4 regions of the Pseudomonas sp. LBUM1672 genome follow, and region 4 is predicted to be linked to each of the others. Evidence: predicted binding sites of a transcription regulator. Region 4 holds the regulator's gene; each other region holds the start of a gene.

Region 1 (7,715 bases), 2.0 Mb from region 4:
CCAATGCCGTGCGAAGGTTCGATGGTGTTTCGCAAGGTGTTCATTCCGGTCGCCGGGCCGCTTGACGACTACCCGATCAACATCGGTCAGGACGGCGCGGAATACGGCTATGTGGAACAGACTCGACCGACCTTCATCGCAGGCAGTTTCACCGGCGCGAAGAACGACAAATCCCGCTACTACCTGATGGCCAAGTACGAGATGAGTCAGCTGCAGTACGCTGCACTGACCGACGAAACCTGCCCCACCGCCGCCACCAAAATGCGCCTGCCGCAAGTGTCGGTAAGCTGGGTGCAAGCCGTTGAAGCGGCCGACAAGTACAACCTGTGGCTGCGCAAAAACGCAGCGGCCAAGCTGCCGAAAGAAGACGGCGCGCTGGGCTTCCTGCGCCTGCCGACAGAAGTCGAGTGGGAGTTCGCGGCGCGCGGTGGCCTGGAAGTCGGCGCGGCGGAGTTCCGTGACACGCGCTACCCGATGGCCGAGGGCATCAACGCTTACGAATGGTTCGCCGGGGCGCAATCGTCCAACGGCAAACTGCAATTGTCCGGCCTGCAAAAACCCAATCCGCTGGGCTTGCACGACATGCTCGGCAACGTCGACGAGATGATGTTCGAGCCGTTCCGCCTGAACAAACTCGACCGCCAGCACGGTCAGGCCGGTGGCTACGTGGTGCGTGGCGGCAATTACCTGACCGCTCAGGCCGACCTGCGCACCGGGTTGCGCAAGGAAGAGCCGTACTACAACGCCGAAGGCCAGGTGAAAAACAAAACCACCGGTATGCGACTGGTCCTGGTGTCGCCGACCCTGACGTCGCGCGAACGTGTCGCCAGCATTGAAAGCAGCTGGAAGAAACTCGGCACTGGCAGCAAGGAAACCGAGTCGGCCGACAAAGGCACCGTTCAGTCGCTAAACACCCTGGCCTCGGGCGTGGAAGACAAGGCGCTCAAGGAAAAGCTTCAGGCGTTGGAAAACCAATTGCGCGCCAGCAACCAGCAGCAGGAAGAAACCCGCGACCAGGCGATCCGCGCCAGCCTTAACCTCGGTGCGTTCCTGTGCACCAAGATGCTCGACGACGGCCAGTACGTGGACTTCCTGCAAAAGAACTACAAGCTCAACTGCGAATCCGCGGACAAAGACGCCAGCTGCGACATGCGCAAAGGCAAGCTCGACGAGCAGAAGGATCGCTTGCACAAACTCAGCCGTTACTACGCCAGCAGCCTGGTGGAATCGGCGACCTTGTACGGCCAGCCGCTGCTGGAAGCACAGGTGCCGGTGATGGAAGAAATCATCACCCGCAACAAACAGCTGCAAGAACTCAAACCCTATTTGCGCACCCACTGGGCCAATCAGAAGACCTTCCTGCAAAAGCAGAAGATCGACACTGACGCCTGGCTGACCAGCTGCAAAACCGTCACTCAATAACTCTCTCAATAACAACACGCCAACACCGTCACCAAGGAGTTTCACCATGTCGCGCAGCCTTTGGACTCGCTTCAAGCTTCAGATTGCTTTCGTCCTCACTGGCAGCCTGTTGCTGACCGGTTGCGCCAACACCGGCAGCTCGATGCTCGGTGGCAGCGAGGGTGCCGACCCGCGCCTGACCCAAAGCAATGACGCAGAGTTCTTCAGCAAATCCGGTTACCAGGCCTGTGCGGTCGGCGCCGGCGTCGGCATCCTCAGTTGCGCACTGTCCAACAGCAGCAACAAAGCGGTCTGCGCTATTGCCGCCGGTATTACCGCGTGTGGCGTGGCCATGGGCGCGAACTACTACCTGGATCAGCGTCGCAGCGAATACTCCGACACCACCACCCGCCTGGCGAAGATGAACAGCGACGTCGAGCAAGACACCCAGAACGTGATCGCCCGTACCGCAACCGCTCAGCAAGTGATCAATGATGATCAGGCGCAAATCGCCCAGATCAAAAAGGACATCGCCAACAAGAAAGTCGACAAGACCAAGGCCCAGGCGCAGATCGCCGAGATTGACCAGAACATCGCACGCCTGCGTAAAGACCTCGGCAACATGCGCAACAAGGTCACCGAATACACCAAAGTGGCGGATGCCGAGCGTGCACAAGGCGCCGGTGCCGAGATCAAGCAGGTGGACGTGAGCATTATGAAAATGAACCAGAAAGTCGCCGCCCTGCAAAAGGAAGTCGACGGTCTGTACAACCAGCGTTCCGCGATCACCCTGGGCTAAGCACATGACTCTACGACAGCTGGCGGTCCTCACCGCCGTCCTGGCCTTGAGCGGTTGCGCGACCAAGCCCGGGGAATGCGATGCGACCAATCGCGACAGCAGCATGCTGACCAAGATGAACTGCGACTACTCTGGTGGTTACAGCGATCAGGTCAAGCAGAAGGAACTGGCCCTGACCGCGTCCCGTCAGGAAAACGCGATGTTCCGCCAGGTGTACGAGAACATTCAGGCCCAGCAGCTCAGCACCAAGACCGACCTGGCCAGCCAGCAGAAATCCCAGGCGGCGCTGAACCAGTCGCTGGGTCAGTTGCTGTCTTCGCTCAAGGCTCGGCATGGCAATAAAGGCCAGATACAGAAGCAGATTGCCGGGCTTGAGCAGCAGCTCAAGGCTTCGCAAACGGCGCCCGCGACCAAGGCGTCTCCAGCGACGCTGGCCGCCAAGCAGGAACAACTGAAGGCCTTGCAGAAGAAAGTGAATCAGCTGCAATTCAGCCTCGGTTACGAAGAGTAACTTTTCACCCCGCAGGCCTCCCGATGGAGGCCCGCACCCTTTTCAGGAATCGTCGTCATGCAGCGGGTTATCAGGGATGCGCAAGCCACACCGGAGGGGATGAGTGCGCTGCAAGCCAAAGTCGCCCTCATCCAGAAACACTTTCCGCCGACCGTCGCCAGCCTCTTCGCCATCCCGCGGATGGGCAGCGGCGACGTGCTGGAATGGTGGACCGAACTGGGTGGCCAACCCACACCCTATGCCGACCTCAACGAGGACGCGCAACGACGTTTGCTGGAAACCTATGAAGTGCGTCAGACGTCCCTGGGACAACTGGCGGACGAACTGCAAAAACGCGGACAGCCCACGGTAGCGGATGACCTGCGCAGCCTGCTCGGCACCCCCGAGCTGGACAAACTCTACAGCCTCAACGGCGAGCCACTGGTGGTGCGCTGGAACCAGCGTCCGCCGAAACCGATCGTGCCGCCGGTGGTTCCGGTGGCGCCGGTCGTACCGCCGTCGCGCCGTGGCTGGTGGATCGCGGCGGCCTTGCTGGCGCTGCTGTTGCTGCTTCTGGCGCTCTGGGCTTATTGGTGGTTTATGCACCGCGAACCCGTCGTTGTGGTCCCGCCTGTAGCGCCCGTGGTGACACCGGTCGAGAAACCGGTCGAGCCTGTTCCCGAGCCTGTCGTGGAACCCGAGCCGGTTCCAGAACCCGAACCGGAACCCGTTCCAGAACCGGTACCGGTACCGGAACCCAAGCCAGTCCCACCGCCAAAACCGGTTGTGGCCGCACCGCCACCGCCACCGCCACCGGCGCCGACGTTGGACAACTTCGCCTGCCGCAAAAAAGCGCCAAACGCGGAGATCCCGCAATTCGTCGTGGTGCTCGACACCTCGGGCTCGATGGATTTGAACATCAAGTCCGTCAAAGCTGACGAGGACTGGTTCTTCGGCAATGAGCTCAACAAATACCTGGATGTGAACCGCACCACGCAGATTTTCGCCAAGCCCAGCCGCATGGACGTCGCCAAGGATTCGCTGGCCGGCATGATCAACGGGCTGGACCCGAAAATCGACACGCGCCTCATCACCTTCGCCGGCTGCGAAAGCACACCGGACCAGGGCGTATTCAAGTTTGGCGACCGCCAGCGGCTGATCAACGGGATTCGAGGACTGGTGCCCAACGACGGCACACCGCTGGCCGACAGCCTGGCCCACGCGGCAAGCACCGTGGACGGGCGCAATAACGATGCCGTGATCGTGATGTTTGTCGACGGTGAGGACGGTTGCCAGAAAGACGTGTGCGCGGTCTCCCGCCAAATCGCCAGGGACCAACCGCGCCTGCGGGTCAACGTGGTCAAAATCGGCGCCGGTGGCCCGTCACGCTGCATCGCGGAAAACACCGGAGGTCGGGTTTACAGCAGCACCAATGCGGCGGAGCTGGGCAAACAGTTGAAACTGGCGAGCAAGGAAGTGTCTAGCAATGCCAAGTGCGATTGATCGTCTGATCTGAACATTGAGGTGACCCCAATCGCGGGCAAGCCCGCTCCCACAGGTTATATGTCGTTCCAGTTTCTTGTGAACGACACAAATCCTGTGGGAGCGGGCTTGCCCGCGAAAGCTATTTCAGCGACGACTCACCGAAACCGGTCAACCTCTTGGCGCAAGTCCGCCGCCAGCTTCTCCAGTTCTTTGGCAGTCACGGCCAGGTTCGACACCACTTCGCGCTGCTCACTGTTCGCCAGGGCAATGCTCTGCAGGTTGCTGCTGAGCAAGGTCGCGGTGCTGCTCTGCTCCTGAGTCGCGGTTGTGATCGCCGCGAATTGCTGCCCGGCCGAGCGGCTCTGCTCATCGATCCGCGCCAGGGCCGAGGCCACGTTGGCGTTGCGTGACAAGCCTTCCTGCATCAGCACATTGCCCTGCTCCATCGTGCTGATGGCGTTGCCGGTTTCTTGCTGGATGCTTTGAATCATCCCGGAAATTTCATCAGTAGCCTGACGCGTACGCGAAGCCAGGTTACGCACCTCGTCGGCCACCACCGCAAAACCACGACCCTGCTCACCGGCACGGGCCGCTTCGATGGCCGCGTTCAGCGCCAGCAGGTTGGTTTGTTCGGCGATCGAGGTAATCACCCCGACGATGCCGCCGATTTCCTGGGAGCGCTGACCGAGGGTGTTGATTACTGTCGCGGTGCTGTTCAGCGCACCAGCGATTTGTTCCAGAGACGAGGACGCTTCGTCCATCGACGTACGACCGATCTGCGTTTGCTGTGCGTTTTCCTGGGCCAGACGCTGGGTGTTGCCCATGTTGTCGGCAATGTTCAGGGAGGTCGCGCTGAACTCTTCCACGGCACCGGCCATGCTGGTGATTTCGCCCGACTGCTGCTCCATCCCTTCATAGGCACCACCGGACAGACCAGACAACGCCTGGGCGCGGCTGTTGACCTCGCCCGAGGCCTTGCGGATGTGCTCGACCATGGTCGACAAAGCCTGGCTCATCTGGTTGAAGGCACGAGCCAGCTGACCGATTTCGTCATTGCTCGATACGCTCAGGCGCACGCTCAAATCACCGGCGCCCAAGGCTTCTGCCTGACGCACCAGATCACCCAGCGGCGCAAGTTTGCTGCGCAACAGCCAGACTGCCGAGCCGACCGCAATCAGCATCGCCAGCAGGCTGCCGATTGCCAACTGAATGCCGACACTCCAGGTCACGGCGTTGATTTCGGCTTTGGGCATGCTCGCCACCACCGACCACGGGCCACCTTCGAACGGCACGGCCACGCTGTAGAAGTCTTCGGACTTGTCGCTCCAGAAGTCACCCTTGCCTGGGTTTTTCGCCAGATCGACGATGGCCGGGACCGCTTGATCCAGCGCTTGCACGCCGGCGATCGGCACCAGCCATTTACGTTGCTCATCGAGCAGCGCCAGCGAGCCGGTCTGGCCGATGCGGAAGCGTTTGAGATTCTCGAACTGCGCGTTCTGCGCGTCGGTGTAATCGAATCCTACGAACAGCACGGCAATCACCTTGCCGCTGCTGTCGCGTACAGGCGTGTACTGCGTCATGTAGGAGCGATCGAACAGCAAGGCGCGGCCGACATAACTCTGCCCCGCCATCAAGCGCGCATAGGCCGGGTGAGCGTGATCCAGCAAGGTGCCGATGGCACGGTTGCCATCCTGCTTGGTCAGGGAAGTACTGACCCGGACGAAGTCTTCACCGCTGCGCACAAACACCGTCGCAACGCCCGCGGTCATTTGCTTGAACTCGTCCACTTCCTTGAAGTTGTTGTTCAACACTTCGCTGCCCAGGTGCAGGCCCGGGGTCTGGGTGCCGGCCACGGCCACCGGCTCGTCCGGATGCACGCTCAGGCCTGCGCTGAAGCGCTTCTCGAACAGGCCGGCCAGACGTTGGGTGCTTTCACGCAACGTGCCGTGAAAGGTACTCAACTGATCGGCCAGCAACCGGGCTTCACTGGCCAGGTGTTCTTCGCGGGTGGCGAGGTTGGCGGAGTCCAGCGAACGCAGGGCGAACACGGTACTGCCAGTGATGACAATCGCCAGTATCACGGCAAGCGCAAGACCAAGCTGTGAGGCGATCCGGGCACGAGGTTGAGACATGACAGCTCCTGGCCGAGTGACCGGATCATCCTGATCACGATGCGCACTCGGCAAAAATTCAAATGGGAATTGCGACGAACCTGCACGAAGGTTCCACCTGCAGATTTTCGGCGGCAAACCTGAATACTTGAGTAATTAGCGGGGATATGGCGCAAGGCCTCTATTGCAGAGGCTCTAACGATTCAGCTCAAGCGCTCGACATCCGGTAAATCCATGGTCCGGACCTCGCCTTGAAGGAAATCGCTGAGGCGGCGCAAACGTTCACCTCCCGGGCGGGTTTTCGGCCAGACGAGGTAATAATTCTCTCCGCTGGCGACAGCCGTCGGCCACGGCAAACTCAGGCGACCCTGAGCGACATCCTCCGCCACCATCAGCAAATCGCCCATGGACACGCCGTAGCCCCGGGCAGCGGCAATCATGCCCAGCTCCAGCGTGTCGAACACCTGGCCACCCTTGAGCGATACCTGATCGGCCAGCCCCATGCGCGCCAGCCATGTTCGCCAGTCACGGCGGTCCGGCGTCGGGTGCAGCAGTTCGGTGCTCGCCAGACGCGCCACATCCCACGGCTGATCCTTCAGCAGATTTGGCGCGCCCACTGGAATCAGCTCCTCTGGAAACAACAGCGTCGCTTCCCAATCCGGCGGGAAATGGCCGTTGCTGAGGATGACGGCGCAGTCGAAGGGTTCGTGGTTGAAGTCCACGGTATCGATGTCCATCCAGGCGCTGGTCAATTGCACTTCGTTGCCCGGTTGCAAGTGCCGGAAGCGGCTGAGGCGCGCCAACAGCCAGCGCATGGTCAACGTCGACGGGGCTTTCATGCGCAGGATGTCGTCTTCGGCGCGCAAGGTATTGCAGGCGCGTTCGAGCGCGGTAAAACCTTCACGAATGCCGGGCAGGATCAGCCGCGCTGACTCGGTCAGTTGCAGGTTGCGCCCGCTGCGGTGGAACAGTCGGCAGGCAAAATGCTCTTCGAGCGTACGAATGTGTCGACTGACCGCGCTCTGGGTGATCGACAATTCTTCAGCGGCGCGGGTAAACGAGCTATGCCGCGCCGCCGCTTCGAATGCGCGCAGGGCATACAAGGGAGGAAGACGACGGGACATTCGCAAAGCTCCTATAGCGCGGTCACGCCACGTTAGCAGAAACTTGTCAGCATGAGTTTGACTCATGCTACCCATCCTTTTTATCCCTTTGTGAAAAGCCCGCAGAGCGCCGAGAATCGGCTCTCTTCTGTTTACACTGAAATCGAGGCGTGATGACCATGCAGCATCCAGCACGTACCGAACTCTGGGCCATCCTGCGGCTGGCGGGGCCGTTGATTGCCTCGCAGTTGGCGCACATGCTGATGGTCCTCACCGACACCTTGATGATGGCGCGCCTGAGTCCGGAGGCGCTGGCCGGTGGTGGC
Region 2 (7,715 bases), 3.2 Mb from region 4:
TACGGCCACGGCTTGCTGTTGCCGATCCCGGACATCGATCACACCGACTTCATGTTGATCCTCGGCGGCAATCCACTGGCCTCCAACGGCAGCATCATGACCGTGCCGGATGTGGAAAAACGCCTGAAGGCGATTCAGGCCCGGGGCGGCAAAGTGGTGGTGGTCGATCCGCGTCGCAGTGAAACGGCTGCGATTGCCGATCAACATCTGTTCGTGCGCCCCGGTGGTGATGCGGCGCTGTTGTTCGGGCTGCTCAATACCTTGTTCGCCGAAGGCCTGACCCGCGACAGTCATTTACCGGTGGACGGTCTGGATGAAGTCCGTCAGGCCATCGCCACATTCACCGCCGACACCATGAGCCCTTTGTGCGCGGTGCCGGCAGAGCAGATTCGCCAACTGGCCCGTGATTTTGCGGCAGCGCCGACTGCGGTCTGTTATGGCCGGATGGGCGTTTCCACCCAGGCCTTCGGCACTTTGTGCCATTGGCTGGTGCAACTGATCAACCTGGTCACCGGCAACCTCGACCGCGTCGGCGGGGCGTTGTGCACAGAACCTGCGGTGGATCTGGTGGCGTCCACTTCGGGCGGCCATTTCAATCTGTGGCAGAGCCGGGTATCCGGGCGTCCCGAGTACGGCGGCGAGTTGCCGGTGTCGGCCCTGGCGGAAGAGATGCTGACCGGCGGGGAAGGGCAGGTCCGTGCGTTGATCACCGTGGCCGGCAATCCGGTGCTGTCCACACCTAATGGCCGGCAACTGGAACAGGCGCTGGACGGGTTGGAGTTCATGGTCAGCATCGACCTGTACATCAATGAAACCACGCGCTATGCCGACCTGATCCTGCCGTCGACCTCGGCACTGGAAAACGATCACTACGACACTACGTTCAACATGTTTGCGGTGCGCAACGTGACCCGTTTCAACCGGGCGATTCTGGCAAAACCAGAGGGTGCGTTGCATGACTGGGAGATCTTTGTCGGCCTGGCCCAGGCCTTTGCGGCGAAGACCGGCAAGGAACTGAAACCGACCATTCCTCCCGCACAGATGATCGATCGCGGACTTCGAATGGGGCTTTATGGTGATGCCTCTGGACACAAGCTTTCGCTCGCAACGCTGTTCGATCATCCGCACGGTGTCGATCTGGGCGCGCTCAAATCCAACCTCGCGCCGCGCCTGAAAACCGCTAACCAGCGAGTCCAGGCTGCGCCTGCCGCGATTCTCGCCGACCTGGCGCGCTTCGCCGCGCTGCAGGCACCGGCCGCCGATGAATTGCTGATGATTGGTCGTCGCCATGTGCGCAGCAACAACTCGTGGATGCACAACTACCACCGTCTGGTGAAGGGCAAGCCGCGCCATCAATTGTTGATGCACCCGGATGACCTGGCCAGCCGTGGGCTCAGCGATGGGCAGCGCGTACGGGTCAGTTCGCGGGTCGGCATGATCGAAGTGGAAGTGGTCGCCAGTCTGGATATGATGAAAGGCGTGGTCAGCCTGCCTCACGGTTGGGGCCATGCGCGGCCCGGCGTGCAGATGACGATCGCCAGTGGTCAACCAGGCTCCAGCGCCAATGACCTGACCGATGAATGCCAGCTCGACGAGTTGTCGGGGAATGCGGCGTTGAACGGTGTTCCGGTGACTGTGGCGGCAGCTTGATTGTGTCTGTCGGGGAGACCGAGCATGGCGCTCGGGTTTCCGTTACAATGCGCCACCGTGCCGACCCTTGAGTCGGAAAGTTCAGCCGAGGTGCTCCATGGATATCATCGAAACGATTAAAGAGCAGATTGCTAACAACACCATTCTGCTTTACATGAAAGGTTCGCCGAATGCCCCGCAGTGTGGCTTCTCCGCGAAAGCCGCGCAGGCCGTGATGGCATGTGGTGAAAAGTTTGCGTACGTGGACATCCTGCAGAACCCGGAAATCCGCGCCAACCTGCCAAAATACGCCAACTGGCCAACCTTCCCGCAACTGTGGGTCGGTGGTGAGCTGGTCGGCGGTAGCGACATCATGACTGAAATGTCGGCTGATGGTTCGCTGCAGGCCACGATCAAGGCTGCTGTTGAAGCGGCTGCTGCTGGCAAGACCGAAGCCTGATCCTCTCAATGTGGGAGCGGGCTTGCTCGCGAAAGCGGTACAACATTCAACAGATTAGTTGACTGACCTACCGCCTTCGCGAGCAAGCCCGCTCCCACATTTGTTTCAGGGTGAACCTGAAGCCGGTCATGAAAAAGCCCCGCCTCTTCAAAAGAGCGCGGGGCTTTTTAATGTATCGAGTTTAGCGGGCGCTAACTTACTCTTCGCCCATCTGCGATTGCAGATAGTTCTCAAGACCGATTTTATCGATCAGGCCCAGTTGGGTTTCCAGCCAGTCGATATGTTCTTCTTCGGACTCAAGAATGTCTTCGAGCAATTCACGGCTACCGAAATCGCCAACGGTTTCGCAATGTGCGATGGCAACCTTGAGGTCGGCATGACCGGTTTTTTCGATACGCAGGTCACACTCAAGCATTTCCTGGGTGTGCTCGCCGATCTGCAGCTTGCCCAGGTCCTGGACGTTCGGCAGACCTTCGAGGAACAGGATGCGCTTGATCAGCTTGTCCGCGTGTTTCATCTCGTCGATGGACTCGTGGTATTCGTGCTTGCCAAGCTTGTTCAGACCCCAATCTTCGTACATGCGCGCATGCAGAAAATACTGATTGATCGCGACCAGTTCATTGGCAAGGATCTTGTTGAGATGCTGGATGACTGTAATGTCGCCTTTCATGGTGGGGTCCTGCCCTGTATTAGCTGTCTATAAGGCAGAGTTTGAGCCGCGCAACTAAGAGTGTCAAACCTAAGTTATTGAAACTTAAATGAAAATTAATCGGAATAAGAATGTTTGTGTTCCGCGTCTAGCCCGTAAGCAATTGATTTTCAGACATAAAAAAACCGGACTTCAAGTCCGGTTCTTTGGAATACGGTATTTACGCTGCAGTAAATTCTACAGGGAAAGGAATCGCGGCCTGGGCCGATTGCAATTTGGTCAGGGTTTCGCGGACCACTTCCTTGGCAAGGCAGGCGCATTTGCCGCATTGGCTGGCTACGCCAGTCGCCTGACGGACTTCTTTGTAGCTGCAGCAACCTTCGTAGATTGCATCGCGGATTTGACCGTCGGTGACGCCAGTGCAGAGGCAGACATACATAAGCTAAGAACCGTCGCTGGTGGTGACTCAGTTGCGATGGATCTTAATGTTAACGAGAATGATTGTCAAAGTGCTTTCTGAAAGCTTCGCGTTATAAGCGCGTATGACTGACGAACGGTTTTCATCTAGCGATCTGCCATTACCTGCCGAGACAACCTATTTGGTGCATCGGTGAAAAACCGTTGAGGACAGCTCAAAAACGCCGTGTATGATGGTCGGTCCTTGCGAAGGGGGTCGTGTCACAGGGCTGTCGCCTGAGGGTGGCAGGCTGACGCGAACCCAGTTCTTCACGTTAATAGACCAGGAGATATTCAATGAGCGTACTCGTAGGCAAACAAGCCCCGGACTTCACCGTACCTGCCGTCCTCGGCAATGGCGAAATCGTGGATAGCTACACCCTGTCCTCGGCCATCAAAGGCAAATACGGCCTGGTGTTCTTCTACCCACTGGACTTCACCTTCGTTTGCCCATCCGAGCTGATCGCTCTGGACAACCGCATGGCTGACTTCAAGGCACGTAACGTTGAAGTGGTCGCGGTTTCGATCGATTCGCACTTCACCCACAACGCATGGCGCAACACCCCGGTGAACAATGGCGGTATCGGCCAGGTTCGCTACACCATGGCTGCCGACATGAAACACGAAATCGCCAAGGCCTACGACGTTGAGTCCGAAGGCGGCGTGGCTTTCCGTGGCGCGTTCCTGATCGACGACAAAGGCGTTGTCCGTTCGCAGATCATCAACGACCTGCCGCTGGGCCGTAACATGGAAGAGCTGATCCGTCTGGTCGACGCTCTGCAATTCCACGAAGAGCACGGCGAAGTCTGCCCTGCCAACTGGAAGAAAGGCGACAAAGGCATGACCGCTTCGACCGAAGGCGTCGCGGCTTACCTGACCGAGAACGCTGCTGCGCTGTAAGGCACGTTTGAGGCACAAAAAAACCGGCCGTTGAGGCCGGTTTTTTTATGGGCGGGATAAATCCAGCTACCAGGATCAGTCGTTGAAGTCTTCCCAGCCGCCCATTTGTTTCCAGCGATTGACGATGCCGCAGAACAGCTCGGCCGTCTTCTCGGTATCGTAGCGCGCCGAGTGAGCCTCGCGACCGTCAAAGTCGATGTCCGCCGCCTGGCAAGCCTTGGCCAGTACGGTTTGACCGTAAGCCAGACCGGCGAGGGTCGCGGTATCGAAACTGGAGAACGGATGAAACGGGTTACGTTTCATGTCCAGACGCGCGACAGCGGCGTTGAGGAAGCCCAGGTCGAAGCTGCTGTTGTGCCCGACCAGAATCGCCCGTTTGCAACCGTTGGCTTTCAGGGCCTTGCGGATGCCGCGGAAAATATCGGTCAGGGCTGCTTCTTCGCTTACCGCCATACGCAGCGGGTGATCGAGCTTGATTCCGGTGAATTCCAGTGCGGCTGCTTCAATATTCGCGCCTTCAAAAGGCTCGACACGGAAGAAATAGGTGTGATCGGGGTACACAAACCCTTTTTCATCCATGGCGATCGTGGTCGCGGCGATTTCCAGCAAGGCGTCAGTGGCAGAGTTGAAACCACCGGTTTCAACGTCGACAACAACGGGCAGGTATCCACGGAAGCGCTCAGCCATCGGGTGGCGTGAACCACCTCCGCCGCCTTGACCGTCCTGTTCGTCGTCGAAATGGTCTTCACTCACGCGTGTTCCTCCAGCAGGCGCCAGCGCAGTTTTTCACCGGCGCGCAGCGGGATTACGGTCAGCTCGCCAAATGGCAGGCTGGTCGGGGCGGTCCACTCATCGCGGACCAGGGTGATGCGATCGGTGTTCGCCGGCAGGCCATAGAAGCGCGGGCCGTTGAGGCTGGCGAAGGCTTCGAGCTTGTCCAGCGCGTTGCGCTGTTCGAAGGCTTCGGCATACATCTCGATCGCTGCATAAGCGGTATAGCAACCGGCACAGCCGCAAGCGGCTTCCTTGGCGTGCTGGGCGTGCGGCGCCGAATCGGTGCCGAGGAAGAACTTGTCGCTGCCGCTGGTAGCGGCGTCGAGCAGGGCTTCCTGATGGGTATTGCGCTTGAGGATCGGCAGGCAATAGAAGTGCGGCCGAATCCCGCCCACCAGCATGTGGTTGCGGTTGTACAGCAGGTGATGCGCGGTGATGGTCGCGCCAACGTTGGCCGAAGCCTCGTTGACGAACTGCACGGCGTCTGCGGTGGTGATGTGTTCGAACACCACTTTGAGCGTCGGGAAACGCTCGACCACACGACGCATGTGCTCATCGATGAAGAGTTTTTCGCGGTCGAACACATCGACATCGCCACGGGTCACTTCACCATGAATCAGCAAGGGCATCCCGACGTCGGCCATGGCCTCAAGTGCAGGGAAGATCTTGTCGATACTGGTGACACCAGAATCCGAGTTGGTGGTCGCGCCGGCCGGGTACAGCTTGGCGGCGTAGACGAAGCCGCTGGCCTTGGCCTCGCGAATTTCGTCGGGCTGGGTGCGGTCGGTCAGGTACAGCACCATCAACGGTTCGAAACGACTGCCGGCCGGGCGTGCAGCGAGAATCCGCTGGCGATAGCCGTCGGCTTCAGCGGCGTTACGCACCGGAGGTACCAGGTTGGGCATGATGATTGCGCGACCAAAGGTGCGCGCGACATCCGCAACGGTATTGGTCAACACAGCACCATCGCGAAGATGAATATGCCAGTCGTCGGGACGCAGCAGGGTCAGGCGGTCGGACATGAGGGGATTCCAGGCGGGTCAAACTCTGGGGAATGCTACCGGAAAAGACTCTCTCAGGCACTCGCTATCAAGTTTTGCAGGAAGCTTCCGATATCCAACAGGTATGCCGTAAATATGTGTATCGGTCTTTTTGTTGTAGAAGCCAGTGGAGCCTCCCGTGCGCCAGCGTTATTTAGCCTTGCTCAGTGTGTTTGCCAGCCTCCCTGCGATGGCGCTCACTTTCCAGACGCGTCTGGAGAGCATCGAGTGGACGGTCGAAGGTGACAAGTTCGAATGCCGCCTGACTCAACCGATCACCGATTTCGGTTCGGGTGAATTCGTGCGCCGTGCCGGCGAGCAGGCGACGTTTCGTCTCAAAGCCTACAACGCGATGATCGGCGGCGGTTCCGCGACGCTGCTGGCGGCCGCTGCGCCGTGGCAACCGGGACGTGGCGACATCAACCTGGGCTCGGTGAGAATCGGCAGCGGCAATGTGTTGTTCAACAGTTCGCAGGTTCAGGCCGGGCGCCTGATCAGCGGGTTGATGGACGGCCGCAGCCCGGTCATCCGCCATTCCTCTGGCGATGGTCGCGTGTCTGAGGTGCGCCTGTTGCCGGTCAAGTTCAGCAAGGCTTTCAACGACTATCAGGGTTGCGTCGCGAAGCTGCTGCCGAAGAATTTCGAGCAGGTCAAACAGTCCGAGATCGGCTTCCCGGGTGAAGGCGTCGATCTCAATCCGCAAGCCAAGGCGCAGTTGCAGGTGATGCTGGAGTTCATGAAGGCGGATCCGACGGTCAATCACATCGAACTCGACGGGCACTCCGACAACAGCGGCAATCGCCTGACCAACCGCGAGCTGTCACGCCGCCGGGCGCTGGCGGTAATGGAGTATTTCAAGGCCAATGGCATCCAGGAATCGCAGATCACAATGCGTTTCCACGGTGAACGCTATCCTGTGGTGCCAAACACCAATGCCACCAACCGCGCGAAGAATCGCCGGGTAGCCGTGCGCCTGGAACGGGTGGCACCGACCGAGAAAGTCGCCCCTCAAACCACCACGCCGGGAAGCTCCTCGGCGACCTCCTGAGCCAGCTGAATTCGTCGCTCGCTCGACAGAATCTGTCGCTTCGTCGTCATAAGCTGTCGCGCCTCTGTAAATTATTCCGTATGACCGGTAGACTTCACGGCTTTCCGTAGAACCCCGTGGAGTGATGGCATGGCGGACGTAAACAAGGTCGTTCTGGCGTATTCCGGCGGCCTGGACACTTCGGTGATCCTCAAGTGGCTGCAGGATACTTATAACTGTGAAGTCGTGACCTTCACCGCTGACCTGGGTCAGGGCGAAGAGGTCGAACCTGCACGCGCCAAGGCTCAGGCCATGGGCGTGAAAGAGATCTATATCGACGATCTGCGCGAAGAATTCGTGCGTGATTTCGTTTTCCCGATGTTCCGCGCCAACACCGTTTACGAAGGCGAGTACCTGCTGGGTACTTCCATCGCTCGTCCGTTGATCGCCAAACGCCTGATCGAAATCGCCAACGAAACCGGCGCTGACGCCATTTCCCACGGCGCCACCGGCAAGGGCAACGACCAGGTTCGTTTCGAACTGGGCGCCTACGCACTCAAGCCAGGCGTGAAAGTGATCGCCCCTTGGCGCGAGTGGGACCTGCTCTCCCGTGAAAAGCTGATGGATTATGCTGAAAAGCACAACATCCCGATCGAGCGCCACGGCAAGAAAAAATCCCCGTACTCGATGGATGCCAACCTGCTGCACATCTCCTATGAAGGCGGCGTGCTGGAAGACACCTGGACCGAGCACGAAGAAGACATGTGGAAATGGACCGTC
Region 3 (7,715 bases), 2.9 Mb from region 4:
TCGGTGCTGGCCAACACCATCACCAACGCCATTCGTTACGCGCGTCAGGCGCTGTTGATCAGCGTCGGCGACGAGGCCGGTGAGTTGGTGCTGACCATCAACGACGATGGCGACGGTTACCCGGCCGAGATGATCGAGCTTCAGGCCGACTATGTGCAGGGCATCAACTACAGCAGTAGCAGCACCGGCCTGGGCCTGTACTTCGCCGGACGAATCGCCGCGCTGCACCAGCGCAATGGCGTGGGCGGGCGCACCCGAATCAGCAACGGCGGCCCGTTGGGCGGCGGTGTGTTCAGCCTCTATCTGCCCTGACGTTTCTTTTTGTGTACGCTGCTTGATATTCCGAACAGGCGGAGCCTATTTTGTACGGGTCGCCGTTCGCGGCTCGCACAATTACAAAGGATTGCGTCATGACAACCGATGGCCAGGGTTCACTCGCGCAGCGATTGACGGGCATTGATGAGATTGAATGTGTTACGCCGGATTTGAACGGCGTGCCCCGGGGCAAGGTCATGACCGCCGCGGGGTTTGTCGAAGGACGTCGTTTGCAGATGGCGCGGGGTGTGCTGCTGCAATGCATCATGGGCGGATATCCGCCTGCACGTTTTTACGGCAGTGATGATGGCGACCTGGCGCTGGTGCCGGACCCGGCGCACATCCACCACTTGCCCTGGAGCCAACAACCGCGGGCATTGGCCATTTGTGACGCTGATGAACTGACAGGCGAAAGCTCGAAGCTGTCGACCCGTGGCCAACTCAAAGCGGTCATCGCCCGTTATGCGGCCCTCGGTCTGGCGCCAGTGGTGGCGACCGAGCTGGAATTCTTCGTGTTCGCGCCCAATCCCGACCCGACGCAACCGTTCCAGCCGCCACTGGGACTGGACGGTCGACGCGAGGAAGGTCATTCGGCGTTCAGCGTCAGTTCCAATAATGGCTTGCGGCCGTTCTTCAGTGAGGTCTACGCCTGCATGGCGGCTCTCGGCTTGCCCCGTGACACCTTCATGCACGAGATGGGCGTCAGTCAGTTCGAGATCAACTTGCTGCACGGCGATCCTTTGTTGCTGGCCGATCAGACATTCCTGTTCAAGCATCTGCTCAAGGAAGTCGCGCTCAAGCACGGTTTGACCGTGGTGTGCATGGCCAAGCCGCTGGCGCACACGCCGGGCAGTTCGATGCACATTCACCAGAGCGTCGTCGAGATCGGCAGCGGGCGTAACGTCTTCAGCGACGAGGCCGGCGAGCCGACGGCGACCTTCCGTCATTTCATCGGTGGCCAGCAGGCCGGCATGGCGGATTTCACTGCGCTGTTTGCGCCGAACGTAAACTCCTATCAACGCTTGTGCCATCCGTTTGCCTCGCCGAACAATGCCTGTTGGTCCCACGACAACCGGGCTGCCGGATTGCGCATTCCCGCCAGTTCGCCGGCCGCTCGTCGGGTCGAGAACCGCTTGCCGGGGGCCGATGCCAATCCGTACCTGGCGATCGCTGCCAGCCTGGCCGCCGGTTTGTATGGCATCGAAAACCAACTGGAGCCGAGCGAGGCGATCCAGGGCGAATTCGAGGTGCCGGATAATCTTTCGTTGCCGTGTACCTTGCATGCCGCTCTTGAGCGTCTGAAACGTAGCCAATTGGCGAAGGAACTGTTTGGCAAGGAGTTCATCGAAGGCTACGTCGCTTCGAAGACCATGGAATTGACCAGCTTCTTTGATGAAATTACTCCCTGGGAGCGCCGTGTCCTGGCCGCCCAGGCCTGACGACCTGTCGTCTTCGGGCTATCTTTTCGGATAGCCCGTTTCTCACCGCAAGGAGCCGCTCGGAACGCCGATGCGCCAAATCTGGAAACCTTTTCGAGCGCTTTATTTTGCCTCGCTGATGATGTTGATCGGCTCAGGCTTGCTGAGTACGTACCTGGGCTTGCGCCTGGCGGCGGATAACGTCGACAGCCTGTGGGTCGGTGCGTTGATGGCGGCCAACTATTTCGGCCTGGTACTGGGCGGCAAGATCGGTCACCGGCTGATCGCCCGGGTCGGGCATATTCGCGCCTATTCGGCCTGCGCCGGGATTGTCGGCGCGGCGGTGCTGGGCCACGGCCTGGTCGACTGGCTGCCGGCCTGGATTTTCCTGCGGGTGATCGTCGGCCTCGGCATGATGTGCCAGTACATGGTCATCGAAAGCTGGCTCAATGAGCAGGCCGAAGCGTCGCAGCGCGGTACGGTGTTCAGCGGCTACATGATCGCCTCGTATCTGGGGTTGGTACTTGGTCAGTTGATTCTGGTCATGCACCCGGCCCTGGGCCTGGAACTGTTGATGCTGGTCGCGTTGTGCTTCGCGCTGTGCCTGGTGCCGGTGGCACTGACCCGGCGGATTCACCCGGCGCCCTTGCATCCGGCGCCGATGGAACCGCGGTTCTTCATCAAACGGGTGCCGCAGTCGTTGAGCACGGTGCTGGGGGCGGGGCTGATCATTGGCTCCTTCTACGGTCTGGCGCCGCTGTATGCCTCGCAACAAGGGTTATCCACCGAGCAGGTCGGTCTGTTCATGGGTAGCTGCATTTTCGCCGGGCTGCTGGTGCAGTGGCCGTTGGGCTGGCTGTCCGACCGTTATGACCGGGCGTTGCTGATCCGCTGCTTTGCGGTGGTCCTGGCCCTGACCGCGTTGCCGCTGGCCATCATGCAGCAGGTGCCGCTGGAGGTTCTGTTTGTCGCCGGGTTCTTCTGTTCGCTGGTGATGTTCTGCCTGTATCCGCTGGCCGTGGCGTTTTCCAATGACCACGTCGAAGGTGATCGCCGCGTGTCCCTGACCGCGATGTTGCTGGTGACCTACGGCGTTGGCGCCAGTATCGGGCCGTTGGTGGCCGGGGTCCTGATGAAGCTGTTCGGCAGCCACATGTTGTATGCCTTCTTCAGTTTCTTCGCGTTGGTGCTGGTGTGGCGGATTCGCCCGAAAGCGGTCACCAACCTGCACCAGGTCGAAGATGCGCCGCTGCATCACGTGGCCATGCCGGACAGCATGTCGAGTTCGCCGCTGGTGGCGTGCCTTGACCCACGGGTCGATGAGCAGGTGGTACAGGATCAGATGCAGAACCCGATCAACCCTGAGCCGGAACCTGAACCTGAACCCGAACCGGATCCCGACACCGATCCACCACCCGAAGACCCGGACGCGGGTCGCGAGCAGAGTTTCACCGAAGCCAGGCCTTAAACCGGCGCATAAAAAAACGGGCAGTCACCGCAAGGGACTGCCCGTTTTTGTTGAAGCGCCGTATTACATGTCGTCTTTGTCGAAACGGCGCGCTTCACGCTGAAGCTGATAGACGAACCGTTCGACCTGGCGCTGCACCTGACCGCTCATGTTGTGGAAGCGGATGCCGGCGAAGGTGGTGGAGATTCTTTCTTCGAAGTGCAGGTAACGCAGTTCCACCGGCGCGGTCATGCTGCCGAAGGGCAGGTCGGCGATAAAGCGGTCGTAGACCTGACCCAGTTGCAGCCTGGCGGTGATGTCACCTTCAAAGCGCAGCTTGCAGCCAGTGGCGGAAATGTCGAGCAGCTTGCCTCTGATCGGGAACTTGAGCTTTTCACCGCCCAGTTCGACATCGACCAGTTGCGCCAGCTTCAACGCTGCCCGGAAGGCATTGCGGCGCTGGTGGTAGACCACTTCATCGGGGAGGGTGCCGCGGTAGCAGCGATCACCGGATTCATCGATGGTCAGCGGACCGTTGCTTTCCCACGCAATGCGCACGCCGTCGTGGAAGCCTTCAACACGGAAGGGTTCGCCAGCCAGCAGAAAACGTTCGCCGTCGCGAGGCACCATCTCGTCCAGGGCAATTCGGTTGCCGTCACGGTCGACGTCCACCAGATAGCTCTGGAAGCGCTGGCTGCGTTCGTGGAACGTGATGATCAGCGGGTCATGGCTCTCTTGCAGCTGCCGCAGGTTACCGGCGATCTCCATCGGCGTGGATAGCACCTTGGGTGGCTGCGGAGCATCGTCCGCGTTTAAGGCATTGAACACGGTTCATCATTCTCCAGACAAAATTTGACTGCGACTTGCTAGCATACTGCCAGCATGTGACGCGTCTTGATAGAGCGTGCTCATTAACAGGCTCAAGCCTGACTAAGCGGGCGCGGCTTCGCTAGCATGGAGGTTGATCCGCGGGCATCGTAAAGCGCTGGCGGTTCGCCGCCGGTGAGGATTTTCAGCTGATTGGCCGTGGCGGCCTGCTGGACCAGGATCGACTGGCCATTATTGATGTTGGCCGCCTGGCATTGAGCCAGGAGATCGGTCAGTTTGTCGCTCTGTTCCAGCAACTGATCGCCGATACTCGACTGGCTGGCGAGTTGCTCCAGGCCACTACGATTGATCGGCAGGTTCAGGCTGGCGAGGATTTCGCTGCGCTTGCGGCCATGCTGTTCAAGCAGAATGATCATTGCCTGTTTCTGCGCCAGAATGTCTTCGAGCAGCGGCATGTCGCGACCGTGCAAAGCGATGGATTCGGTTTGCAGTAACTCCAGCAAGTATTGCGCTGGAGCAAAGTCGTCGGTGATCAGTTGCAGTAAATTAGTGTCGTGCATGGCTGGCCTTGGGGTTTAAGCGTCCAAAAGCCTGGCGCAGGCCGTGGCCTAGCGCTGGGCTTCGAAGTTGAGCAGTTTGCTGGCTACACGGTTGCTGTCGACTTTATAGCTGCCATCGGCAATCGCTGCTTTCAACTCGGCCACGCGGGCATTGTCGACGGCAGGCTGATCGCGCAGCTTGTCAGTGACCTTCTGCAACTGTTGAGCCTCATTGCTGAGGTGTACCGATTCCCCGCTTTTGGCGGTACTGGCCTGTTCGGCCGGGGTATTCAGCGGCGCGGATTTGCCGGTTTCGGCAGTTTCCTTCGCGGTGCTGGTACGCGTACTACCGGTAAGTGATGAGGAACTGTTCAAACGGCTGAAATCGATGACCATGATAAAAACCTCTGGGTATTTGGACGCTTGCCATGTTTTCGGCTCTCCCTGCGAAAACTTTAGGCCCATTTATCAATGAGCGTGCATGCGCCAGCGCTTGTCCTGCCTGCGGCACAGTTTAGGGAACAGCCGGGCGGCGCGCCATCTTTCACCCACAGATCGTTCTACATGGCCACTTCCACCTGGCCAGGCGCCATGACTTGCGCCTTGATGACCCGCTGGGAGTTAAGGTTTTTCACTCGAATCTGTTCACGCAAGCCGCCGTTGGACAAGGCTTCGCCCGGCATACGCACACTGAGCGTACCACTGCGGGCGGTGATCACCACTTGATCGCCCTTGCTGATGACCTCGGCCTGTTCGAGATGAACCAGCGTCAGCACCTGATTGGCGACCGTTGGTCGGGTAAGTTTCTGCCCGACAGCCTGGTCCATGGACGTGAAGTAACCCTGGTTGATCTGGCTGATGTCCCGCTCGCGCAACATGACATCGCCAGGCTCGATGACCCCCGCGCGTTTGAGCGGCCGCGTGGTCGTGACAACGTCCCGAAACAGGCGGACTTGAGCGGGCACGAAGACTGTCCAGGGGGATGTGCTGTCGCAGCGGACCTTGACCGTGACCCGCCCGATCGGGGTCGCCGGGCTCTCCAGGGTCGCTGTCAATTCCTTGTCGCACATGGGCATGCGCAGTCGCGGATCGAGCTGGCTGACCTCGATTTCGTAGCGGCCTTCCGTTTGACTGGTGGCCAAATAGTCCTCTACGGTGAATTCAAGAAAGCCCTGAGTGACGCCGATAAGCATGTCAGGCAAGGTAACCGCGTCAGCAAGGGCAGGGCTGCCAGCGTTGAACAGGCAAACGGCCGACATCGCGCAAAGCCATTTGCGGGAAGTTGATGTCAGGCGTCGGAAAAATGTCGGTTCTGTGTTCATAAGAGTTAAAAAGCAAGCGCCGTGCCGTTTAGCAATAAATGTGCGTCGCAACACACTTAAGCGTTGGTGTAGGAGTCTGTGCATGGCTGGTGTAATGGATGCGGTAAACCAGCGCACGCAACTGGTTGGGCAGAATCGCCTTGAGCTGTTGTTGTTCCGTCTTGACGGCCAGCAGCTGTATGGGATCAACGTGTTCAAGGTACGTGAGGTGCTGCAATGCCCCAAGCTGACCCTGATGCCCAAGTCCAGTCCTGTCGTGTGCGGTGTGGCAAATATCCGGGGGGCGACCATTCCGATTCTTGATCTGGCGATGGCGACCGGCTCCGGTGCGCTTAAAGATCAAAGCAACCCGTTCGTGATCATCACGGAGTACAACACCAAGACCCAGGGTTTCCTGGTGCGATCGGTGGAGCGCATCGTCAACATGAACTGGGAGGAGATTCACCCGCCACCCAAGGGCACGGGACGCGATCATTACCTGACGGCTGTGACTCGGGTCGACAATCAGTTAGTCGAAATCATCGACGTCGAGAAAGTGCTGGCGGAAGTGGCGCCGACACCGGAAGCGATTTCGGTCGGCGTAGTGGATGTCGAAACCCAGCACAAGGCGTTGTCATTGCGGGTATTGACGGTCGATGACTCGTCGGTGGCGCGCAAGCAGGTGACCCGTTGCCTGCAGACGGTCGGCGTCGAAGTGGTGGCGTTGAACGACGGCAGGCAAGCGCTGGATTACTTGCGCAAGCTGGTCGATGAGGGCAAGAAGCCGGAAGAAGAGTTCCTGATGATGATTTCCGACATCGAGATGCCGGAAATGGACGGGTACACCCTGACGGCCGAGATCCGAAACGACCCGCGCATGCAAAAGCTTCATATCATCCTGCATACTTCGTTGTCAGGTGTGTTCAATCAGGCGATGGTCAAGAAAGTCGGCGCAGATGACTTCCTTGCCAAATTCCGTCCTGATGACCTGGCATCCCGGGTAGTTGACCGGATCAAAGCAGCAGATATCAGCTAGGGGCCTTCTGCCCCTGGTGGTTAACACGATTTAAGAGGCGGCATCTTTGTCTACGGGTAATTTGGATTTCGAACAGTTCCGGGTATTCCTGGAAAAAGCCTGTGGCATTTTGCTCGGTGAAAACAAGCAGTACCTGGTCTCGAGCCGTCTCAACAAACTGATGGAGCAGCAAGGCATCAAGTCCCTGGGTGAGCTGGTCCAGCGCATCCAGACCCAGCCGCGCAGCGGTTTGCGCGAGATGGTGGTGGATGCCATGACCACCAACGAAACCCTGTGGTTTCGTGACACCTATCCGTTTGAAGTCTTGAAGAACAAGGTGCTGCCCGAAGCGATCAAGGCGGCCCCCGGCCAGCGTCTGCGGATCTGGTCGGCGGCGTGCTCGTCGGGTCAGGAACCGTATTCGCTGTCGATGTCGATCGACGAGTTCGAGCGGGTCAGCATGGGCCAGTTGAAGATGGGCGCGCAAATTGTCGCGACCGATCTGTCCGGCACCATGCTCACCAACTGCAAGACCGGCGAGTACGACAGTCTGGCCATCGGTCGTGGTCTGTCGCCCGAGCGTCTTCAGCGTTACTTCGACCCGAAAGGGCCGGGACGCTGGGCCATCAAGGCGCCGATCAAGAGTCGCGTGGAGTTTCGCTCGTTCAACCTGCTGGACAGCTACGCGGCTCTGGGCAAGTTCGACATCGTGTTCTGCCGCAACGTGCTGATCTACTTCTCCGCCGAGGTGAAGAAAGACATCCTGTTGCGTATTCACAGCACGCTCAAGCCGGGCGGCTATCTGTTCCTCGGCGCCTCCGAAGCGCTGAACGGTTTGCCGGATCATTACCA
Region 4 (7,715 bases):
GTGTGGATCGAAATCAGCCAGCGTGCCCAGGCACAATCGCTTGGTTACACCGTCGTGGATGCCAGCACGGTCGTGGCGACGCACTTGAACCAGATTCTGTACAAGCACTCCAGCGAGTTGATCGGTCACGAAGAAGTCCAACAACTCATGCAATTGCTGGCCAAAAGCTCACCGAAGCTGGCCGAAGAGCTGGTGCCGGGGGTGGTTTCGCTCTCGCAGCTGCTCAAAGTGCTTCAAGCGTTGTTGGCCGAACAGGTGCCCGTGCGGGATATTCGCAGCATCGCCGAGGCCATCGCCAACAATGCGGCCAAGAGTCAAGATACTGCCGCTTTGGTGGCTGCGGTGCGCGTCGGCGTTTCCCGCGCAATCGTCCAAAGCATTGTAGGCACTGACTCCGAGCTACCAGTTATCACGCTGGAGCCAAGGTTGGAACAAATATTGCTCAATAGTCTTCAGAAGGCAGGACAAGGCTCGGAAGAGGGCGTTCTGCTGGAGCCAAGCATGGCTGAAAAGCTGCAGCGTTCGTTGATCGATGCGGCGCAGCGTCAGGAAATGCAAGGTCAACCGGTGATTCTGCTGGTGGCCGGTCCGGTTCGCGCGATGCTTTCGCGATTCGGCCGACTGGCAGTCCCGGGTTTGCATGTGTTGGCTTATCAGGAAATACCTGACAACAAGCAAGTGACCATCGTTGCGACAGTAGGGCCCAACGGCTGAGGTAGTGGTTTATGCAAGTTAAGCGTTTTTTCGCCGCCGATATGCGTCAGGCCATGAAACTGGTTCGTGATGAGCTGGGCGCTGATGCCGCCATTATTGGCAATCGCCGGATCGCCGGTGGTGTCGAGCTGACGGCTGCCCTGGATTACAAATTGTCGGCGCTGGCCCCGCGTGTTCCGAACATGGAACTCGAGGATGAGTTGCGCAAGACCCAGTCGCGGATCGTCACCGCCCAGGCCGAATTGAGCCTGCGTGGCGAAGGCGAGACCGAAGGCGACAAGACCACCAATCGCCAGTTGTTCGCCGGCCTGCCATTGACCGCCGCCGAGCCGCTGATCGAACCGACCTACGCCGAACCTCGTCGTTCCGCTCCAGCCCCGGCACCCGCTGCTGGCGGCGTGGACCCACGGGCTTTCGATTCGATGCGTTTCGAGCTCAACAGCCTGCGCGAGCTGATGGAAGTGCAACTCGGCTCCCTGGCCTGGAATCAGCTGCAAGGCAGCCGTCCGGCCCAGGCCAATCTCTGGCGTCGCCTGCAACGCATCGGCCTGTCCGGCCCGTTGTCTCGCGACTTGCTGGCGATGATTGCCGACATTGACGAGCCCCGTCAGGCCTGGCGCATGTTGCTGGCGCACCTGGCGCGGATGATTGCCACGCCGGAAGTCGAGCCACTGGAAGAGGGCGGCGTGATTGCCATGGTCGGCCCGGCCGGCATGGGCAAGACCACCACCCTGGCCAAGCTCGCGGCCCGCTACGTGCTCAAATACGGCGCGCAAAACATCGCGCTGGTGAGCATGGACAGCTACCGTATCGGTGCGCAGGAACAATTGAAGACCCTGGGCCGGATTCTCAACGTGTCGGTCACTCACGTCGATCCGGGCCAATCGCTGGTGCAGGCGCTGGATCCCTTGTTGCGCAAACGCGTGGTGCTGATCGATACCGCGGGCCTTCAGGCCAGTGATCCGGCCCTGCGCATGCAGCTCGAAAGCCTGGCTGGACGTGGCATCAAGTCAAAAAATTATCTGGTTCTCGCAACCACCAGCCAGAAACAGGTTCTAACGGCCGCTTATCACAGTTACAAGCGCTGCGGGCTAGCTGGCTGCATCCTGACTAAACTGGATGAAACGGCAAGTCTGGGCGAGGTGTTGAGCCTGGCGATCAGTCATGAATTGCCGGTGGCTTACCTGACCGATGGCCCGCGTATTCCGGATGATTTGCATCTGCCGCGTCGTCATCAGTTGGTCAGTCGCGCCGTAAGCGTGCAAATGCAGGAAGAACCCAGCGAAGAAGCCATGGCTGACATGTTCGCTGATATTTACCACAGCCCGACCAAGCAGGTTGGCTGAGGTACTAATGAACAGTTTTTGTACCTACATCGATGGTCTGCCATGCATTGTTCAGTTGATGAACGCGCAGCCAGTAATGTGGCCTCCGTCTATGCAAGACAAGGTAAAGAAATAACATGGGCAGCATGCATCCCGTACAGGTGATCGCGGTGACCGGCGGCAAAGGTGGCGTCGGGAAGACTAACGTGTCAGTGAACTTGTCCCTGGCTCTAGCTGAGCTCGGCCGGCGCGTCATGCTGCTGGACGCCGATCTGGGGCTGGCGAACGTCGACGTCCTGCTGGGGCTGACACCCAAACGTACCCTGGCCGACGTGATCGAAGGCCGCTGTGAGCTGCGCGACGTGCTGTTGCAAGGCCCCGGCGGTATCCGCATCGTCCCGGCCGCGTCCGGCACGCAGAGCATGGTTCATTTGAGCCCGGCCCAACACGCCGGCCTGATCCAGGCCTTCAGCGATATCGGCGACAACCTCGACGTCTTGGTGATCGACACCGCTGCGGGCATTGGTGACTCGGTAGTCAGTTTCGTTCGCGCCGCGCAAGAAGTTTTGCTGGTGGTCTGCGACGAGCCGACTTCGATCACGGATGCCTACGCGTTGATCAAACTGCTGAACCGCGACTACGGCATGAACCGCTTCCGCGTCCTGGCCAACATGGCCCAGAGCCCGCAGGAAGGTCGCAACCTGTTCGCCAAGTTGACCAAGGTCACGGACCGCTTCCTCGACGTCGCCCTACAATACGTTGGCGCGGTGCCTTACGACGAAAGCGTGCGCAAGGCTGTGCAGAAGCAGCGCGCCGTCTACGAAGCCTTCCCGCGTTCCAAGTGCGCCCTGGCGTTCAAGGCAATCGCGCAGAAGGTCGACACCTGGCCGTTACCTGCCAACCCGCGTGGGCACCTGGAGTTTTTCGTCGAGCGCCTCGTGCAACAGACCGCAGGACCCGTCCTATGACAGCCAGTGGCTACAACCTCTACAAGAAGTCGGCACGTGATGCGCAGTACGAGCTGATCGAGCGTTACGCGCCACTGGTCAAACGCATTGCTTACCACTTGCTGGCCCGTCTGCCGGCCAGTGTTCAGGTTGAAGACCTGATCCAGGCCGGGATGATTGGCCTGCTTGAAGTATCGACCAAATATGACGCCAGCAAAGGCGCGAGTTTCGAGACGTACGCGGGCATTCGAATCCGTGGCGCGATGCTCGATGAAGTACGCAAGGGGGACTGGGCGCCACGTTCGGTCCACCGCAATACCCGGATGGTCAGCGACGCAATTCGCTCGATTGAAGCTAAAACCGGTCGTGACGCTAAAGATCATGAGGTTGCGGCCGAACTCCAATTGAGTCTCGATGATTATTACGGGATTTTGAACGACACCCTGGGCAGCCGGTTATTCAGTTTCGACGATCTGTTGCAGGACGGCGAACACGAAGGGCTGCACGAGGATGGCGCGAGTGCACATCTGGAGCCGTCACGCGATCTGGAAGATGAACGCTTCCAGGCAGCGCTGGCGGACGCGATTGCCAATTTGCCGGAGCGTGAGCGACTGGTGTTGGCGCTGTACTACGACGAAGAGCTGAACCTCAAGGAAATCGGTGAGGTCCTGGGGGTCAGCGAATCGCGGGTCAGCCAGTTACATAGCCAGTGCGCGGCCCGTTTGCGGGGGCGTTTGGGGGAGTGGCGAGCGCGCTGAAGGCAGTGTGGGGACACTGCGAACGAGGCCGGTGGGGTGTTGAACTGCACCGGTCGCGATCTGTTGTGCTCCAGACAGTCATCGAATGCATTGCCGGATTGATTGAAATGGCGCGTCCAGGTGCTGGGCGCGTTTAAGACTGCTTGGAGGTCGAATTGGACAAGAACATGAAAATCCTCATCGTTGATGACTTCTCAACGATGCGGCGGATCATAAAAAACCTGTTGCGTGACCTTGGGTTCACCAACACGGTCGAGGCTGACGATGGCACTACCGCCATTCCGGTTCTCAACAGCGGGAGCATCGACTTTCTGGTAACGGACTGGAACATGCCTGGCATGACCGGTATCGATCTGCTGCGTCACGTACGCGCCGATGAAAAGCTCAAGCACCTGCCAGTGCTGATGGTGACTGCAGAAGCCAAGCGCGAGCAGATCATCGAAGCGGCCCAGGCCGGTGTTAACGGCTATGTGGTCAAACCCTTCACGGCCCAGGCGTTGAAAGAAAAAATCGAGAAGATTTTCGAACGCATCGGTTGATCCACTGCGCCACGGGGGAGCTATGGAGCATAAAGAATCTTCATTGGGCGATTTTGAATCGACCCTGAAAAAACACGCGGTCGAACTGGTCGAAAGCCTTGAAAAAGGCAGGTTCGGCGACGCCGTGCAACTGATCCATGAGCTCAATCAGACCCGTGACCGCGGCCTGTATCAGGAAGTGGGCAAGCTCACTCGCGAGCTGCATAGCGCGATCGTCAATTTCCAGATTGACCCGAACATGCCGCAAGCCGAGGAAGTGTCGCAGATCACGGACGCCACCGAGCGCCTGGGGTATGTGGTCAAGCTGACCGAGGCTGCCGCCAACCGCACCATGGACCTGGTGGAGAACGCCACGCCGCTGGTCAACAGCCTGAGCGAAGAAGCCCAGGCGTTGAGCACGGATTGGGGTCGGTTCATGCGTCGCGAAGTCGGAGCCGAAGAGTTCCGCGAACTGGCTCGGCGGGTCGACGGTTTCCTGACACGCAGCAGCGAAGACAATCGCACGGTGTCGAGCAACCTCAATGACATTCTGCTGGCCCAGGATTACCAGGACCTCACCGGTCAAGTGATCAAACGCGTAACCCAATTGGTCACCGAAGTTGAAAGCAACTTGCTCAAGCTCGTGCTCATGGCCAGCCAGGTAGACCGCTTTGCGGGTATCGAACATGACCGTGATGCGATGCTCGCTGAAAAAGATCCGCAAAAACATCTCTCTCAGGGTGAAGGTCCGCAGATTCATGCCGATAAAAGAGAAGACGTTGTGTCCGGTCAGGACGATGTGGACGATTTGTTATCCAGCCTAGGATTTTAGAGTTTTAGCATTTTAGGTTTTTTAGGTTTTTAGACCTCAGGAGCACCCCCTTAATGAGCTTCGGCGCCGATGAAGAGATCCTTCAGGATTTCCTGGTTGAGGCCGGCGAGATTCTAGAGCAACTGTCCGAACAGCTGGTCGAGCTGGAAAGCCGACCGGATGATGCGGATTTGCTCAATGCAATTTTTCGCGGTTTTCACACTGTAAAAGGGGGCGCCGGCTTCCTCCAGCTCAACGAGCTGGTGGAGTGCTGTCACATCGCCGAGAACGTGTTCGACATCCTGCGCAAGGGTGAACGTCGCGTCGACTCGGAACTGATGGACGTGGTTCTCGAAGCGCTGGACGCGGTGAACAGCATGTTCACCGAAGTGCGCGAACGCAGCCCGATCACGGCTGCCACGCCTGAATTGCTCGCGGCACTGGCCCGTCTGGCCGAGCCGCAAACGGCTGATGAAGCTGCACCGGTGGCTGAAGTGGTCGAAGCACCGGCCGCTGAAGAGTCGGGCGACATCACCGATAACGAATTCGAACAACTGCTGGACTCGCTGAACGCCGTCAAGGCTCAAGCCGAAGCACCGGCAGCTGCTCCAGTGGCTGCTGCGGATTCTGCGGCCAGCGACGAAATCACCGATGCCGAGTTCGAGTCGTTGCTCGATCAACTGCACGGCAAAGGCCAGTTCGCTGTCGACGCAGTGGCAGCGCCCGCTGCACCGGCTGCCCCGAAAGCGGCAGGCGACAGCTCTGACATCACCGACGACGAATTCGAAGCATTGCTCGATCAACTGCACGGCAAGGGCAACTTTGCGGTGGATGCGCTGGAATCGGCCATTGCCGCCGTACCTGCACCGGCTGCGCCAACCGCTAAAGCGGCTGGTGGCGATCTGATCTCCGATCACGAGTTCGAGTCGCTGCTCGACGAATTGCACGGCAAAGGCAAGTTCACCGAAGTCGGCACAGGTGCAGCAGTCGCTGCTCCAGCCGCCAAGGCTGCGGCGCCGAAACCGGTTGCCAAGGCGCCCGAGCCGAAAGCCGAAGCGCCGAAGCCAGCGGCTGCCGCTGCACCGGCTCCAGCCCGTGCACCGTCCGCGCCACCACCGGAAAAACCGGCCAGTGAAGCCGAGACCACCGTGCGGGTTGATACCGCGCGTCTCGACGAAATCATGAACATGGTCGGCGAACTGGTTCTGGTGCGTAACCGCCTGGTCCGTCTGGGCCTCAACAGCGGCGACGAAGCCATGTCCAAGGCCGTGTCGAACCTAGACGTGGTCACGGCCGACCTGCAGACCGCGGTCATGAAGACCCGGATGCAACCGATCAAGAAAGTCTTCGGGCGCTTCCCGCGTCTGGTTCGCGACCTGGCTCGCCAGCTCAAGAAAGAGATCAACCTGGAGCTGGTCGGCGAAGAAACCGACCTCGACAAGAACCTCGTCGAGGCCCTGGCCGACCCGCTGGTCCACTTGGTGCGCAACTCGGTCGACCACGGTATTGAAGAGCCGGCCGAGCGTGAAGCGATGGGCAAGCCTCGCAGCGGCAAGGTGATCCTGTCCGCTGAGCAGGAAGGCGACCACATCCTGCTGTCCATCTCCGATGACGGCAAAGGCATGGACGCTGACGTTCTGCGCGGCATCGCCGTGAAGAAAGGCTTGATGGACAAGGATGCAGCCGATCGCCTCAGCGAGTCCGATTGCTTCAACCTGATCTTCGCGCCGGGTTTCTCGACCAAGACCGAAATTTCCGATGTCTCCGGACGCGGCGTGGGCATGGACGTGGTGAAAACCAAAATCGCCCAGCTCAACGGCACCATCAATATCTATTCGACCAAGGGCAAGGGCTCGAAGATCGTCATCAAGGTCCCGTTGACCCTGGCGATCATGCCGACGCTGATGGTCATGCTCGGCAACCAGGCGTTCGCGTTCCCGCTGGTGAACGTCAACGAGATCTTCCACCTCGACCTGTCGCGCACCAACGTGGTGGACGGCCAGGAAGTGGTGATCGTGCGGGACAAGGCACTGCCATTGTTCTACCTCAAGCGCTGGCTGGTCAGCTCCGCCGCTCACGAAGAGCAGCGCGAGGGCCACGTGGTGATCCTTTCGGTGGGCACTCAGCGGATCGGCTTCGTCGTCGACCAACTGGTGGGCCAGGAAGAAGTGGTCATCAAGCCATTGGGCAAAATGCTCCAGGGAACCCCGGGCATGTCGGGCGCCACCATCACCGGTGACGGTCGCATTGCGCTGATTCTCGATGTACCGAGCATGCTCAAGCGTTACGCCGCACGGCGTATTTGATTCTGGTGGAGCGGGGCGACTGAGCCTCGCTCCGTCCTAACGGAGTGTTTATGGTAGTCAAAGTCCTGGTGGTGGACGATTCGGGGTTTTTCCGCCGCCGCGTCTCGGAAATTCTTTCAGCGGATCCGAATATCCAGGTCGTCGGTACGGCGACCAACGGAAAAGAGGCGATCGATCAGGCGCTGGCCCTCAAGCCAGACGTGATCACCATGGACTACGAGATGCCGATGATGGATGGCATCACGGCGGTGCGGCACATCATGCAGCGCTGCCCGACCCCGGTATTGATGTTCTCCTCGCTGACGCACGAAGGCGCTCGGGTAACCCTCGACGCGC

What was found. The regulator FliA, encoded in region 4, starts transcription of late flagellar genes. The targets are predictions, from matches to a motif close to CTAAAGTTTNNNNNNNNNNNGCCGNTAA.
Region 1: the regulator FliA is predicted to act here: its motif matches at 6,412-6,439, upstream of ACA053_RS28445 (methyl-accepting chemotaxis protein).
Region 2: the regulator FliA is predicted to act here: its motif matches at 5,957-5,984, upstream of ACA053_RS23060 (flagellar protein MotY).
Region 3: the regulator FliA is predicted to act here: its motif matches at 4,979-5,006, upstream of flgM (flagellar biosynthesis anti-sigma factor FlgM).

What each region holds. Positions count from the first base shown of each region.
Region 1 is NZ_CP166781.1:6,197,072-6,204,786, forward strand. Features, by position in the region: gene ACA053_RS28425 (SUMF1/EgtB/PvdO family nonheme iron enzyme) at 1-1,422, shown strand, start outside; gene ACA053_RS28430 (OmpA family protein) at 1,469-2,200, shown strand; gene ACA053_RS28435 (hypothetical protein) at 2,205-2,711, shown strand; gene ACA053_RS28440 (vWA domain-containing protein) at 2,769-4,193, shown strand; gene ACA053_RS28445 (methyl-accepting chemotaxis protein) at 4,331-6,307, opposite strand; gene ACA053_RS28450 (LysR substrate-binding domain-containing protein) at 6,490-7,410, opposite strand; gene ACA053_RS28455 (NorM family multidrug efflux MATE transporter) at 7,569-7,715, shown strand, end outside.
Region 2 is NZ_CP166781.1:5,043,991-5,051,705, reverse strand. Features, by position in the region: gene ACA053_RS23095 (molybdopterin oxidoreductase family protein) at 1-1,650, shown strand, start outside; gene grxD (Grx4 family monothiol glutaredoxin) at 1,748-2,089, shown strand; gene bfr (bacterioferritin) at 2,286-2,759, opposite strand; gene ACA053_RS23080 (bacterioferritin-associated ferredoxin) at 2,959-3,177, opposite strand; gene ACA053_RS23075 (peroxiredoxin) at 3,492-4,094, shown strand; gene rnt (ribonuclease T) at 4,170-4,847, opposite strand; gene pyrC (dihydroorotase) at 4,844-5,890, opposite strand; gene ACA053_RS23060 (flagellar protein MotY) at 6,048-6,956, shown strand; gene ACA053_RS23055 (argininosuccinate synthase) at 7,086-7,715, shown strand, end outside.
Region 3 is NZ_CP166781.1:4,705,729-4,713,443, reverse strand. Features, by position in the region: gene ACA053_RS21470 (sensor histidine kinase) at 1-312, shown strand, start outside; gene ACA053_RS21465 (glutamine synthetase family protein) at 513-1,754, shown strand; gene ACA053_RS21460 (MFS transporter) at 1,825-3,201, shown strand; gene ACA053_RS21455 (flagellar brake protein) at 3,265-4,008, opposite strand; gene ACA053_RS21450 (flagella synthesis protein FlgN) at 4,101-4,568, opposite strand; gene flgM (flagellar biosynthesis anti-sigma factor FlgM) at 4,617-4,943, opposite strand; gene flgA (flagellar basal body P-ring formation chaperone FlgA) at 5,108-5,869, opposite strand; gene ACA053_RS21435 (chemotaxis protein CheV) at 5,952-6,884, shown strand; gene cheR (protein-glutamate O-methyltransferase CheR) at 6,931-7,715, shown strand, end outside.
Region 4 is NZ_CP166781.1:1,767,181-1,774,895, forward strand. Features, by position in the region: gene flhA (flagellar biosynthesis protein FlhA) at 1-714, shown strand, start outside; gene flhF (flagellar biosynthesis GTPase FlhF) at 726-2,060, shown strand; gene fleN (flagellar synthesis regulator FleN) at 2,177-3,007, shown strand; gene fliA (RNA polymerase sigma factor FliA) at 3,004-3,744, shown strand; gene ACA053_RS07945 (chemotaxis response regulator CheY) at 3,912-4,283, shown strand; gene ACA053_RS07950 (protein phosphatase CheZ) at 4,306-5,094, shown strand; gene ACA053_RS07955 (chemotaxis protein CheA) at 5,148-7,379, shown strand; gene ACA053_RS07960 (protein-glutamate methylesterase/protein-glutamine glutaminase) at 7,430-7,715, shown strand, end outside.